One region of the Robbsia andropogonis genome, then DNA from elsewhere that is predicted to be linked to it. Evidence: predicted binding sites of a transcription regulator. Region 1 holds the regulator's gene; each other region holds the start of a gene.
The links. The regulator HrcA, encoded in region 1, represses chaperone genes, less so after heat shock. The targets are predictions, from matches to a motif close to TTAGCACTCNNNNNNNNNGAGTGCTAA.

Region 1 (4,213 bases):
CCGGACGATACTGCCGTCACCGCGCGCGCCGAGGATCAACGCCAGCGCATCGATCAGGATCGACTTGCCAGCGCCGGTCTCGCCGGAGAATACCGTGAAGCCGGCGTCGAACTCGATGTCAAGGCGGTCGACGATGACGAAATCGCGAATCGAAAGTTGTCGAAGCATGGTGGACGGCGTTTAGCTCTGCCGCGGATCGTTGGCCGGGTGGTCGTTCCAGTACAGCTTCTTGCGCAGCGTCGCAAAATAACTGTAACCCACCGGGTGAAGGAATGGCACCGTGTGTGATGAACGCCGGATCTCGATGATGTCGTCGAGTGCCAGCGCCGTGAAGGATTGCATGTCGAAGTTGACGTTGACTTCCCGCCCACCAATGACCTGCACGCTGATCTCGGATTTGTCCGGCAGCACGATCGGTCGGTTCGACAGCGCCTGAGGGGCGATCGGCACCAACACGATGCCGCCGACCTGTGGATGCAGGATTGGCCCCTGGGACGCCAAGGCATAGGCGGTCGAACCCGTTGGCGTGGCCACGATCAATCCGTCTGATCGTTGCGAATACATGAATCTTCCGTCCACCACCACGCGCAGCTCTGCCATGCCTGAGAACCCGCTGCGGTTGACGACGACGTCATTGAACGCCAGTGCGTCGTAGATCTGCTTGCCGTCGCGCATGATCCGCGCTTCCAGCAGCGTGCGTTCCTCGCGCTCGTAGTGGCCCGCCAACAGGTCCGGCACGACCCGGTTCATGTCGACGATGGGGATATCCGTGATGAAGCCGAGCCGCCCGTGGTTGATGCCGATCAGCGGCGTGCCGAACGGTGCCAGTTCGCGGCCAACGCCGAGCATCGTGCCGTCGCCACCGACGACGACGGCCACATCGGCGCGCGAGCCTATCTCGGCGGTGGTCGCGACGGCCGGCCTATGGCGCAGGGAACCGAGCTGGGACGTCAGGTCTATCTCGCTGGCCGTGGCGGCCTCGAAGATCAACGTGAAGCCGCGGGCTTCGATGGCGCGGGCCAGTGTCAGCAGCGGCTCGCCGATATTGGGCGTATTAGGCCTGCCGATCAGCGCGACGGTCTTGAAAGAGGTACGGGTTTCCATTTGCGCATTACACCACAGGCGACGGGGGAAACTCTACCGCTTCAGCCCGATTGCGTCCTAATGGCGGATGCGTGTGACCAGCCGCTGCGTCGGAACCCTGCGTCTATGGATGGGCCGACGCGAGGTGCATCGTGCCCCGGCAATGCAAACGAGGCAGCGGGTTCTCGCAGCGCAGTGGCGGAATTGCCGCCATGCGATTGTAAACAATGCCTTGAACGGCCTGCCCGGGGCGGATTGCGCTAGAATTCCTGAATGCTAGACCCGCGCGCCCAAACTCTGCTGACGACCCTGATCGAACGGTATATCGCCGAAGGTCAGCCTGTCGGCTCGCGCACGCTTTCGAAGTTTTCCGGACTTGCCCTGAGTCCGGCGACCATCCGCAACGTGATGTCCGACCTTGAGGAGCTGGGCCTGGTGACGAGCCCTCATACGTCTGCGGGGCGTATTCCCACCCCGCGTGGCTATCGGCTCTTCGTCGACACGATGCTGACATCCAAGCCTCTTACCGCTGATGGCGAGGTGGCTGATTTTGCGAAACGGGTTGCCGCGCAGCTTCAGCACGGCCAGCCGCAGAAGGTGGTTGCGGCGGCGGCGGGCGTGTTGTCGAACCTGTCTCAGTTTGCCGGTGTTGTCCTCACGCCACGCCGGAGTCAGACCTTCCGCCAGATTGAGTTCATGCGCTTGTCCGACAAGCGCATCCTGCTTGTCATCGTGACCCCGGAAGGGGATATCCAGAATCGGATCATGGCGACGCAGCGTGAATACAGTCCGTCGCAACTGATCGAAGCGTCGAATTACATCAACGCACACTTCGCGGGCCAGTCATTTGACGAGGTCCGGCGACGTTTGCGCGGGGAGATCGACGCCGTCCGAGCCGATATGACGCACCTGATGCAGGAGGCGGTGGAAGCGGGCAGTGAGGAAGCGTCGGACGATGGCGACAATCTGCTGATTTCCGGCGAACGCAATCTGCTGGAAGTCACTGATCTGTCGTCCAGCATGGAGCGGATGCGTCGCTTGTTCGACCTGTTCGACCAGAAGACCAGTCTGCTCCAATTGCTGGATGTGTCGAGCCACGCGCAAGGGGTGCAAATCTATATCGGTGGCGAGTCGAATCTGGTCCCCATCGAGGAGATGAGCGTCGTGACGGCACCATACGAAGTGGATGGCAAGATCGTCGGCACCCTTGGCGTCATCGGCCCGACACGGATGGCTTATGACCGTGTCATTCCCATTGTGGACATCACCGCGCGGTTGTTATCGAACGCGCTCAGTCAGCACTGACGGCGCGACAGTGGTCTGCACGCTGCCGCCCACCGTCGCGCTCGGGGTACACTGGTAGTACATCTGCCTTTGTGTCTCTCCATGAATTCACCGATCAGTCCATCCGACGCAACGATGCCATCCGGGCCAATCCTGTCGACGGCATCCGCCGTGCCGATGTCGCCAAATGCACCCGATCTCTTGGTCGATCCTGCGTCGCCCCTTGAAATGACGCCAGGACGATCTCTGGCGAGCGCGCCTCCCGTCGAGGCGGTCGGTTCCTCGGGCACGGCGGTATTACTGATCAATCTCGGCACGCCGGATGCGCCGGAAGCGGGTGCGGTCGGCCGTTACCTGAAGCAGTTCCTGTCCGATCCCCGCGTTGTCGAGATTCCAGCGTTATTATGGCAGCCGTTATTGCGAGGGGTCATCGTCCCGTTGCGATCACGCGCTTCCGCGAAGAAATACGCTTCGGTCTGGATGGACGAGGGCTCGCCGCTACGGGTCTATACGGAACGCCAGACCGCGGCGCTGCGAAGCCGTTTCGCGGAACTCGGGATGAACGTGCGGGTCGAATACGCGATGCGATACGGCACACCTGATATCGCGGCACGCATCGACGCATTGCAGGCCGCGGGTACGCAGCGCATTCTATTGATGCCGATGTACCCACAGTACTCCGCATCCACGACGGCCACCGCTTTCGATGCCGCCTATGATCATTTACGCGGATTGCGCGACCAACCGGCATTGCGTGCGGTCAAGTCTTACCCGACCGATCCCAACTATATCGCGGCGCTTGCCGAGCAGGTCGCGCGCTTCTGGCGGGAACACGGTGCGCCGGATTTTTCCGCGGGCGACAAGTTGTTGCTCAGTTTTCACGGCGTCCCCAAACGGACGATTACATTGGGCGATCCCTACCAGGCCGAATGCCTCGCCACTGGCGCGCGGTTGGCCGACGTATTGGGGTTGGACGCCGATAGATGCCGCGTGACCTTTCAATCACGGTTCGGCAAGGCGGAGTGGTTGCAACCTTACACGGAGCCCACCGCGATTGCACTGGCCCAGTCCGGCACGCGCCGGATCGATGTTTTCACCCCCGGTTTTACCGCCGATTGCCTGGAGACGATCGAGGAAATCGGTCTTGAAGTGCGCGACGCGTTCCTGCACGCTGGCGGAGAGAGATTTCGCAGGATTCCTTGCCTGAACGATGCGCCGGCCTGGATCGCCGGACTCGCGACATTGTGCGCCGACAACCTCGGCGGTTGGCCGGGAGGGGCGCCGCAGTGAGTCGCGGACAATCGGGCCGCCGTGCAACCACGGTGGAGACGCTCGATAGGGACCGCCATTCGTCAAACGGGGATGCACCTGGTCAAAAAGCGCGCGTTGACAAATGGCTATGGGCGGCGCGGTTCTTCAAGACGCGATCGTTGGCGCAGCAGGCCGTTCAAAAGGGGCGAATTCTGATTGGCGACGATGCCGTCAAGCCGTCGCGCGACGTGCGCATCGGAGACGTGATCACGATCGATCTGGAAGCGGGACGGTGGACTGTCGTAGTGCGGACTATCAGCGAAGTGAGGGGGCCGGCGCCCGTTGCACGGCTACTTTATGAAGAAACCGTGGCCAGCGCGCAAGCGCGTGAGGCCGAACGTACCCGACGTCACCTGTTCCGGGAGCCCGCCGCCGGGTGGCATGGCCGGCCCACGAAGCGCGACCGGCGCGTCATTGCGCAAGCAGGGAGCCCAGGTCACGATCCTTCGTATGGCCCGCCTGATGGCTGGCCGGATAAGGATTGAGCCAATCGCGGGTCAGCGCCTTCGCGGTGCCGTACTCCGATGTCCGTGCA
Region 2 (4,213 bases), 1.5 Mb from region 1:
GTGGTTCGCGGTCCGGGTCATGTCCCATTTCACGCGCGTGTGCTGCGTAGTTGCGGCCTACGCAATAGATCCGGCGTACCGGAAAGTCGGCATCGGTGCCCGCCACCGGAACGGCTGCCTGGACCGGGGGTTCGATAACATAGGCCATCACAAGTCTCCCAAGAACATCTCAAAAAGCGATCGGATCGCAATACGAATGTAGCAACCGGCGGCCACCTCCGCCACGGGCGGCCATACTGCCAGGGGGGCGAGCAGATCGTCCCGTGACCATCCTCCATGGGACATCGCCGCAAGCCTGGCCGATGAAAGCGCTATAGTACTCGCGACAGCCGTTATTCACCGAAATCGAACATGCAATCCTCCCCTACCGCCGCTGCCTCCGCCACACCCGCTTCCGCCCCGGACGGAAGCGCCTTCCGCTGCGCGCACCTGATCAAGGAAATCGGGCGCGGCGCCCGCGGCGCGCGGGCACTGTCCCGCGATGACACGGAGGCGTTGTTTACCGCCATTCTGGATGGCCGCGTCGATGATGTGGCACTGGGTGCGCTGTTGATGGCGTACCGCATCAAAGGGGAGACGCCTGACGAGTTAGCCGGCATGCTCGCCGCCGCGCAAACGCGCGTCAACGCGATCCCGTTTCCGTGCGATGGCGTGGAAACGGTCGCGGAGACAGCCGCCTCGCATCGCGCCACTGGATGGTTGCGTCCGGTATCGATCCCGTCTTATAACGGCGCCCGGAAGATGGCGAACCTCGTGCCGCTACTGGCGGCGATGTTGGCACAGCGGGGCGTTCCCGTTGTCGTACACGGCGTCCGCGACGACCCCGGCCGGGTGACGAGCGCGGCTATCTTCACGGCAATGGGGTTGCCCCCGGTCGCGTCGGCGGACGATGCGACGGAACGGTTAAGGGAAGGCAAACCCGTCTTCGTGCCAATCGATGTGCTGTCGCCAGGGCTGGATCGGCTGCTGAAACTGCGCGCGACGATGGGCGTACGTAACAGCGCCCATACCCTTGTCAAATTGCTGGATGTGTTCGCCTATCCGGAGGGCAGGCATGGCATACGCCTGGTCAACTACACGCACCCCCCCTATCGCGACAGTCTGGCCGGCCTGTTCGCGGCGCATCCGTCGCTGGCACGCGGCGATATCCTGCTGGCGCGCGGCACGGAAGGAGAAGCCGTGGCGGATGTTCGGCGTCAAGTACAGATCGATCGGCTGAAAGAGGGGGCTGCCGATGTGCTGGTGCCCTCCAGCCGTAGCGACGACGTGCCCGACGATCCCGCAATGCTGCAATTGCCCGACGCCGCGCAGGCGATGGACGCACATGCCACGGCGGCATGGATTACGGCGGCGCTGGCCGACGCCACGCGGATTCCGGCCGGCATCGCGCGACAAGTGACGCAGATCGTGGCGATTGCCAGCGACGGCGGGCGCTAGTTCACGCGCCGCCACCATGCCGTCGGCGGCACGCGAACTCGGCCTCTTCGGCCAACGCATCAACCGAAAAGTCGGCCTTCAGCTCCGCTACTGGAAGTTGTATTGCACGTAGACTTGGTGAAAGTCGATCCCCGGATTGGGGCTCTTGATACTGGCGTTCGAGAGATGTTGAAACCGGTATCCCAGTTGATACTGCTGATGATTGCCGAATTTGACCCCCACGCCCACCATATCGGCGAATTGGAACGCGGTGGACATCGTGTATGTATCCGACAATCTGGTATGTGTGAGTATGCGCACGCCTGCTCCCGCCTCCACATAGGGACGCCACGCACCTGACGACTTTTCGAAACGCAACACCGGAGTGGCGCCGAATTCACCAATTGTCTTGGTGGCGCTGCTTCCCACATCCCAGTACACCGCATGGGCTTCACCGACGACCGAAAAATTCCAGCCACCGATCTGCCACCACGTCAAATGTGGATCCCAGACAAGGCCTAGATCGTATTTTTGCGTGTGCACCTCATGATCGTTGGCAAAGCCATAAGCAAACTGCGCACCCCAGGTACTCGCCGCGTGAGCCAAGGTCGGCCCATACATGATTGCCGCAGCGCCCGCGATCAGTGCGCTGCGGAAAATCCGTTTTGTAATTTGCATCTACCGCTCCGTCGTCTACCTACCGCGGTAATGAATACCGCAGTCGTTCTTTTTAATATGTTTGATTACTCAAACCATTAGACCAGACGTTCAGCGCATCACGTCTGACAGCTTGCCGCCCTTGGATGAAGATCGCGGGGACACATGCTGAATTCATTCTAAGCACTTTGGCGATTTGCTGCGGAAACGTCGGGGATACGGCTAAAATGAAGGGTTTCCGTAAGATTTAGAGACAAATCCCCGGTAAGTAGTACACGCTGCGCACTAGACGCGGACCGGCGCGGAGGCGTACCATAGACGTTACCCTATCGGTGAAGCATACCTGATAGTTTTTGAACTTTTCGTTCAGGGTTTTGTCCAATTGGCTATTAGCACTCGGCAGCATTGAGTGCTAATATCTCTCTGTCATGATGCTGCTGTTCGGCTATTTTTCTGACAAGCTAACCGAGGATTTCACGTGAGCGAAGCCATGTCCCCTACCCTTTCAAGCGCGGCAGTGCGCGGCGGCGCGCTGGCGCTGGCGCCGAAGTCGTTGCTGACCGGGCACATCGGCAATATCGACGCTTATATACAAGCAGTAAACCGGATTCCCCTGCTGACGCAGGCGGAAGAGACCCGGTTTGCCCGCGATTTCCGTGAACATCAGGACCTGGAATCGGCACGGCAACTCGTTCTATCGCACTTGCGGCTGGTTGTATCGATTGCGCGGCATTATCTGGGCTATGGCCTGCCGCATGCCGACCTGATCCAGGAAGGCAATATCGGCTTGATGAAAGCGGTGAAGCGCTTCGATCCGGAGCAGAACGTGCGACTCGTATCGTATGCAATGCACTGGATCAAGGCCGAGATCCATGAATACATCCTGCGCAATTGGCGCCTGGTGAAGGTTGCAACCACGAAGGCGCAACGAAAGTTGTTCTTCAATCTGCGCAGCCACAAACAGGGCGCTCAGGCCTTCTCACCGGCCGAGATCGATGGCCTGGCAAAGGAATTGTCCGTCAAGCGTGAAGACGTGGCCGAGATGGAGCGTAGGCTGTCCGGCGGTGACATCGCCCTCGAAGGCCAGGTGGAAGACGGCGAAGAATCTTATGCGCCCATCGCTTACCTGTCGGATTCGCGGGCCGAGCCCAGCGAAGTATTGGAAACCCGTCAGTTCGATCGCCTACAATCGGATGGTTTGAGCACGGCTTTGGAGTCGCTCGACCAGCGCAGCCGCCGAATCATCCAGGCGCGCTGGTTGAACGTCGAGGATGACGGTAGCGGCGGTGCGACCCTGCATGAGCTGGCCGATGAATTCGGCGTCTCGGCGGAGCGTATTCGCCAGATCGAAGCCAGCGCCATGAAGAAGATGCGTGGCGCATTGAACGCGTTCGCCTGATCCCACGCGCCGCGGCCGCGGCGCCCTACGCGGCGCCGGTGCGCTCCGGTGCTAGTAGAAGACGGGCATCGTGGACCCACCGGTCCACGCCCTCCCCATCCTTTGCATATAGCCTCAGGCGACCTTCAGGGTCAAACACGAAACTGGCTGCCGTATGGGCAATGCCGTAGTGCCCTGCGCCCGGCTGTGACATAGAAGCGCCGGCTGCAGATGTTGCGGGCGTCTTTGCCACATAGATGTGAAATTGCTTTGCCAACTGCTGGACGGCTGCATCGGTCTCCGGCCTGAGTGCAACAAAACCAGCATCGAATGCCCGCACATATTCCGTCAATATAGCCGGCGTGTCGCGGTCGGGATCGACGGTGAGAAAAACGACTTGCAGGCGATTTCCATCGGCCCCCAGGCGCTCCTTGGCACGCGCCAGCTCGGCCAACGACGTCGGACAGACATCTGGACATTGCGCATAGCCGAACAACAGCACCACCACCTTGCCATGCCAGTCAGCAATCGTGCGCAAGGTGCCGTGGGAATCAGCAAGAGAGAAACGCGGATCGAAATCACGACTGCCCGTGATATCCAGATTGGCGAAATCCGCACCGCGTTTACCGCAGCCGCCGAGGGCCGCGCTCATCAAGCCGAGCGGCGACAGGCAAAGGGGGCGTGACGCGCCAGCCGCACCAATGCACAAAAGCGCACGGCGACGGCCGGCGGACGCTGGTAAGGCCGCGTGGCATGGGGCGT
Region 3 (4,213 bases), 1.8 Mb from region 1:
CCGTGCCACGGGGGCATCTCCGGCGCGCGTGATAACCATGCCGCCACCGACACGCGTTGCGCCTGTCGCGACGAGACGATCGCCAAAACGGATCGCCCCGCAGGTCGGCCGCAACAGTCCGGCCAACAGTTTGAGCAATGTGCTCTTGCCGCAGCCGGATGGACCCAGCAGCGCCATCGTCGTGCCGGCGGGAACACATAACGTCAGGTCGTCCAGTACCCACGCGCTATCGCTTTCGCGGGTGGATGCCGGTATGAACGCATGACTGAGCTGGTCGATGTGAATCGCCACACTGGCGCCGCGAGGACGTGCGGTGGAGACGGACGGTGAATCGCCGGCCGCCATGTCAGAAGCGATGCCGGATGCCGACCATCGTCCCGAACTGGTTGCTGCCCGCGACGACATCGGTCCCGAAGCCGTTCAGGCCGAGATTCGAGCCGTGCCGGTTCAGCACATAGCCGACGTTGATATAGACGTCGGTCCGCTTCGAGAAGAAGTAGTCGCTGCTGACCTGGAACGACCACGGATCGCGATTCGTATCCTTGAAATCCTGATACATCGCGGTCGCTGCCAGTTCCAAGGCCGGGTTCAGCCTGTAGGTGGCACCTAGCCAGTAGAAATTCGAGATTTCCGACTGGGTGGTGGTCAGCGTTGTAAGGTGCGTTGCTCGGCCATCGCGGTAACGCCAGCCGCCTGACACTTCAACGGAAGCGAACGTGTATTTGGCGGCCAAGGCGACCGCGCGATTCAGGTTGCCCTCGTAGCCACCGACCTTCGCCGTGGTGGCGGCGTTGAGCGCGGTCGATCCGCCGTTCTTCTGGTCATAGGCCAGCACCGCGTTGAAAGGGCCGCCGCGGTATTCGATACCCGCTTCGAGCACCTGCGCCCGGCGATTGTCGCCCGGCGTGGCGCTGCCGAAGCTTACGTCGTCATACCCTTTCGAATACTGCGCCAACACATGGAATGCGCCAAATGCGTTCTCATAGCGCACGGTGTTGTCGAGGCGGTCCGAGAAGATTGGGTCCTGCATCTTGACCGCATAGACGGCGTTGCCGAGCGGGTTGTACTTGCTGACCCAGTCCAGGAAAATGCCGCCCTGGCGACCCAATGTGAAGCGGCCGTAGGTCTTGTTCGACAGGCCCACGTAAGCGAGGCGACCGAATTCACGGCTGCCTTGCAGTGTCTTGCCGCTTGTGGCATCGAAGCCGTTTTCGAGCAGGAACAGCGCCTGGGTACCGCCGCCCAGGTCTTCGGTGCCTTTGATGCCCCAGCGGGAGCCGGACATATTGCCGGACGTGGCGCGTACGACGTTTTGCTTACTGCCGGTGGTGGTGCTTGCCGCGGACGTCAGGAACTCGGCGCCCGAGTCGATGATGCCGTACAGCGTCACATTGGATGCGGCACGGGCTTGGGGAACGGCAAGACACGCTAGGGAAACGAGGGTGGCGAGCGTCGTGCGCATGGCACGGATGGAAGCCTTGGCGGTAAGGCAGGTCGCGACGGGTGCGTCGCAAACAGCGAAGGTCGCTGCGTCGGGCGTGCAGATGCCCTCCGCGTGCGTGCGGATCGTTTTCATTTCAGCTCAGGTCCTCTATGGGATTCGATTGAGCTTGCAATGTAATAAATCGAGATGACTGGCGCGTGACAGAGCGGGAGACGCATGCCCATGGCCCCTGACTATGGTGTTAAGGCCTGCGCGGCCCTGCCATTCGGTCAGGTTTTCCCGGAAATTGCATCTGCTGCCTTGAAATTGCCATAGCTCACCCCTATACTTAGCACTCGTTGGCGGAGAGTGCTAACAGTTCTCTTGGAGTTCGCCGGGAAAGGCCTGAGAAGGCCGTCCAGCGGGGTTCCGGGGCTATTAACACGGTGACGGGCTGCGTTAAGTGCAGTGATTGTCCCGCCACGGCTGCCTGTTTCAGGTGGCGCGGAGTCAACCGGGTGACGACGCGGATGCGTCGCACCACGCGCGATTTACCTCGTGGTCATGTCCTGTTTTGAATTGAAAGGAGTGTGTATGAACCTGCGTCCCTTGCACGATCGCGTCATCGTCAAGCGTCTCGACCAAGAAACCAAGACGGCTTCGGGTATCGTTTTGCCGGATTCGGCTGCGGAAAAGCCGGACCAAGGTGAAATCCTGGCTGTCGGCCCGGGCAAACGTGATGATAAGGGCGTACAGAATGCGCTCGACGTCAAGGTTGGTGATCGCGTGCTGTTCGGTAAGTACGCTGGCCAGACCGTCAAGGTCGATGGTCAAGAGCTGCTGGTGATGCGTGAAGAAGACATCATGGCAGTCGTGAACAAGTAAAGGCGCGTTCCGCGCTGTTCTTCACGTCCGGTCCGCCTTCGAGCGGCGATGGACGTGGGCGGTGCGACGCACCGGCATGGTTGCGCGAGAGGCGTCCGACGCCTCGAAAAGGGGTGATGAGCCCGCGCCGCGTCGTGCCGGCATCCTGTTGTTCGACAAATGCACAAAGTATTCTAGGAGTTTCAGAACATGGCAGCTAAAGAAGTCGCTTTTGGTGATTCGCCGCGCGCGAAGATGGTCGAAGGGATCAACATCCTGGCCAATGCAGTAAAGGTCACGCTGGGCCCGAAGGGCCGTTTCGTGGTGCTGGAGCGCAGCTTCGGCGGCCCGACGGTTACCAAGGACGGTGTTTCGGTCGCCAAGGAAATCGAGCTGAAGGATCGCTTCCAGAACCTGGGCGCGCAAATGGTCAAGGAAGTGGCTTCCAAGACCAGCGACAACGCAGGTGACGGTACGACGACGGCAACGGTGCTGGCACAAGCCATCGTGCGCGAAGGCCAGAAGGCTGTGGTGGCTGGCTTGAACCCGATGGACCTGAAGCGCGGTATCGACCTGGCCGTTGTGGCGGCCGTCGCCGAGCTGAAGAAGCTGAGCAAGCCGTGCACGACCAGCAAGGAAATCGAGCAAGTGGGTTCGATCTCGGCCAACAGTGATGAATCGGTTGGCAAGAAGATCGCCGCGGCGATGGACAAGGTTGGCAAGGAAGGCGTGATCACCGTCGAAGACGGCAAGTCGCTGGAAGATGAACTCGAAGTCGTCGAAGGGATGCAGTTCGACCGCGGCTACCTGTCGCCGTACTTCGTGACGAACCCGGAAAAGCAAGTTGCCGTTCTGGAAAATCCGTACGTGCTGCTGTTCGACAAGAAGATCTCGAACATCCGTGACCTGCTGCCGGTGCTGGAGCAAGTGGCGAAGTCGAGCCGTCCGCTGCTGATCATCGCGGAAGACGTCGAAGGCGAAGCCCTGGCAACGCTGGTGGTCAACAGCATCCGCGGCATCCTGAAGACCGTGGCCGTCAAGGCGCCGGGCTTTGGCGATCGCCGCAAGGCCATGCTGGAAGACATCGCGATCCTGACCGGTGGTCAAGTGATCGCGGAAGAAACCGGCCTGACGCTGGAAAAGACCACGCTGGAACACCTCGGCCATGCCGTACGTGTCGAAATCGGCAAGGAAAACACGACGATCATCGACGGCGCAGGCCAATCGGTGAACATCGAAGCACGCGTCAAGCAAATCCGCGCGCAGATCGAGGAAGCCACGTCGGATTACGACCGTGAAAAGCTGCAAGAACGCGTTGCCAAGCTGGCAGGCGGTGTTGCGCTGATCCGTGTTGGCGCGGCGACCGAAGTCGAAATGAAGGAAAAGAAGGCCCGCGTGGAAGATGCACTGCACGCAACGCGCGCTGCCGTTGAAGAAGGCATCGTGCCCGGCGGCGGTACCGCACTGATTCGCGCACTGGTGGCAGTGTCGGCAGTGAAGGGTGCAAATGCCGACCAGGACGCAGGCATCAAGATCGTGCTGCGCGCGATGGAAGAGCCGCTGCGTCAGATCGTCTCGAACGGTGGCGAGGAAGCCAGCGTGGTTGTGGCTGCGGTGAAGGCGGAAAGCGGTAACGTTGGCTACAACGCGGCAACCAGCAAGTACGAAGACTTGGTCGAGGCAGGTGTCGTGGACCCGACGAAGGTGACCCGTAGCGCGTTGCAAAACGCGGCGTCGGTGGCTGGCCTGGTGCTGATGACGGATTGCGCTGTCGTTGACCTGCCGAAGGATGACGCGCCGGCGGCTGGCGGTATGCCGGGCGGCATGGGTGGCATGGGTGGCATGGGCATGGACATGTAAGTCCTGCTCGCGGGAAGGGTTGATGCAGCGGCGTGGGTGGTATGATCCGGCCGCGCGGTCTGCATC

Region 2: rpoH (RNA polymerase sigma factor RpoH) is a predicted target of HrcA. The motif match lies at 2,463-2,489, and genes of this name have one in related genera.
Region 3: groES (co-chaperone GroES) is a predicted target of HrcA. The motif match lies at 1,773-1,799, and genes of this name have one in related genera.

What each region holds. Positions count from the first base shown of each region.
Region 1 is NZ_CP139170.1:3,105,454-3,109,666, reverse strand. Features, by position in the region: gene SJQ66_RS27030 (DNA repair protein RecN) at 1-168, opposite strand, end outside; gene SJQ66_RS27025 (NAD kinase) at 181-1,104, opposite strand; gene hrcA (heat-inducible transcriptional repressor HrcA) at 1,357-2,388, shown strand; gene hemH (ferrochelatase) at 2,596-3,657, shown strand; gene SJQ66_RS27010 (RNA-binding S4 domain-containing protein) at 3,690-4,163, shown strand.
Region 2 is NZ_CP139170.1:955,282-959,494, reverse strand. Features, by position in the region: gene SJQ66_RS17720 (fumarylacetoacetate hydrolase family protein) at 1-148, opposite strand, end outside; gene ybiB (DNA-binding protein YbiB) at 352-1,437, shown strand; gene SJQ66_RS17710 (acyloxyacyl hydrolase) at 1,525-2,094, opposite strand; gene rpoH (RNA polymerase sigma factor RpoH) at 2,564-3,472, shown strand; gene SJQ66_RS17700 (SCO family protein) at 3,498-4,213, opposite strand, start outside.
Region 3 is NZ_CP139170.1:1,322,896-1,327,108, forward strand. Features, by position in the region: gene SJQ66_RS19350 (ABC transporter ATP-binding protein) at 1-405, opposite strand, end outside; gene SJQ66_RS19355 (porin) at 347-1,576, opposite strand; gene groES (co-chaperone GroES) at 2,018-2,308, shown strand; gene groL (chaperonin GroEL) at 2,498-4,147, shown strand.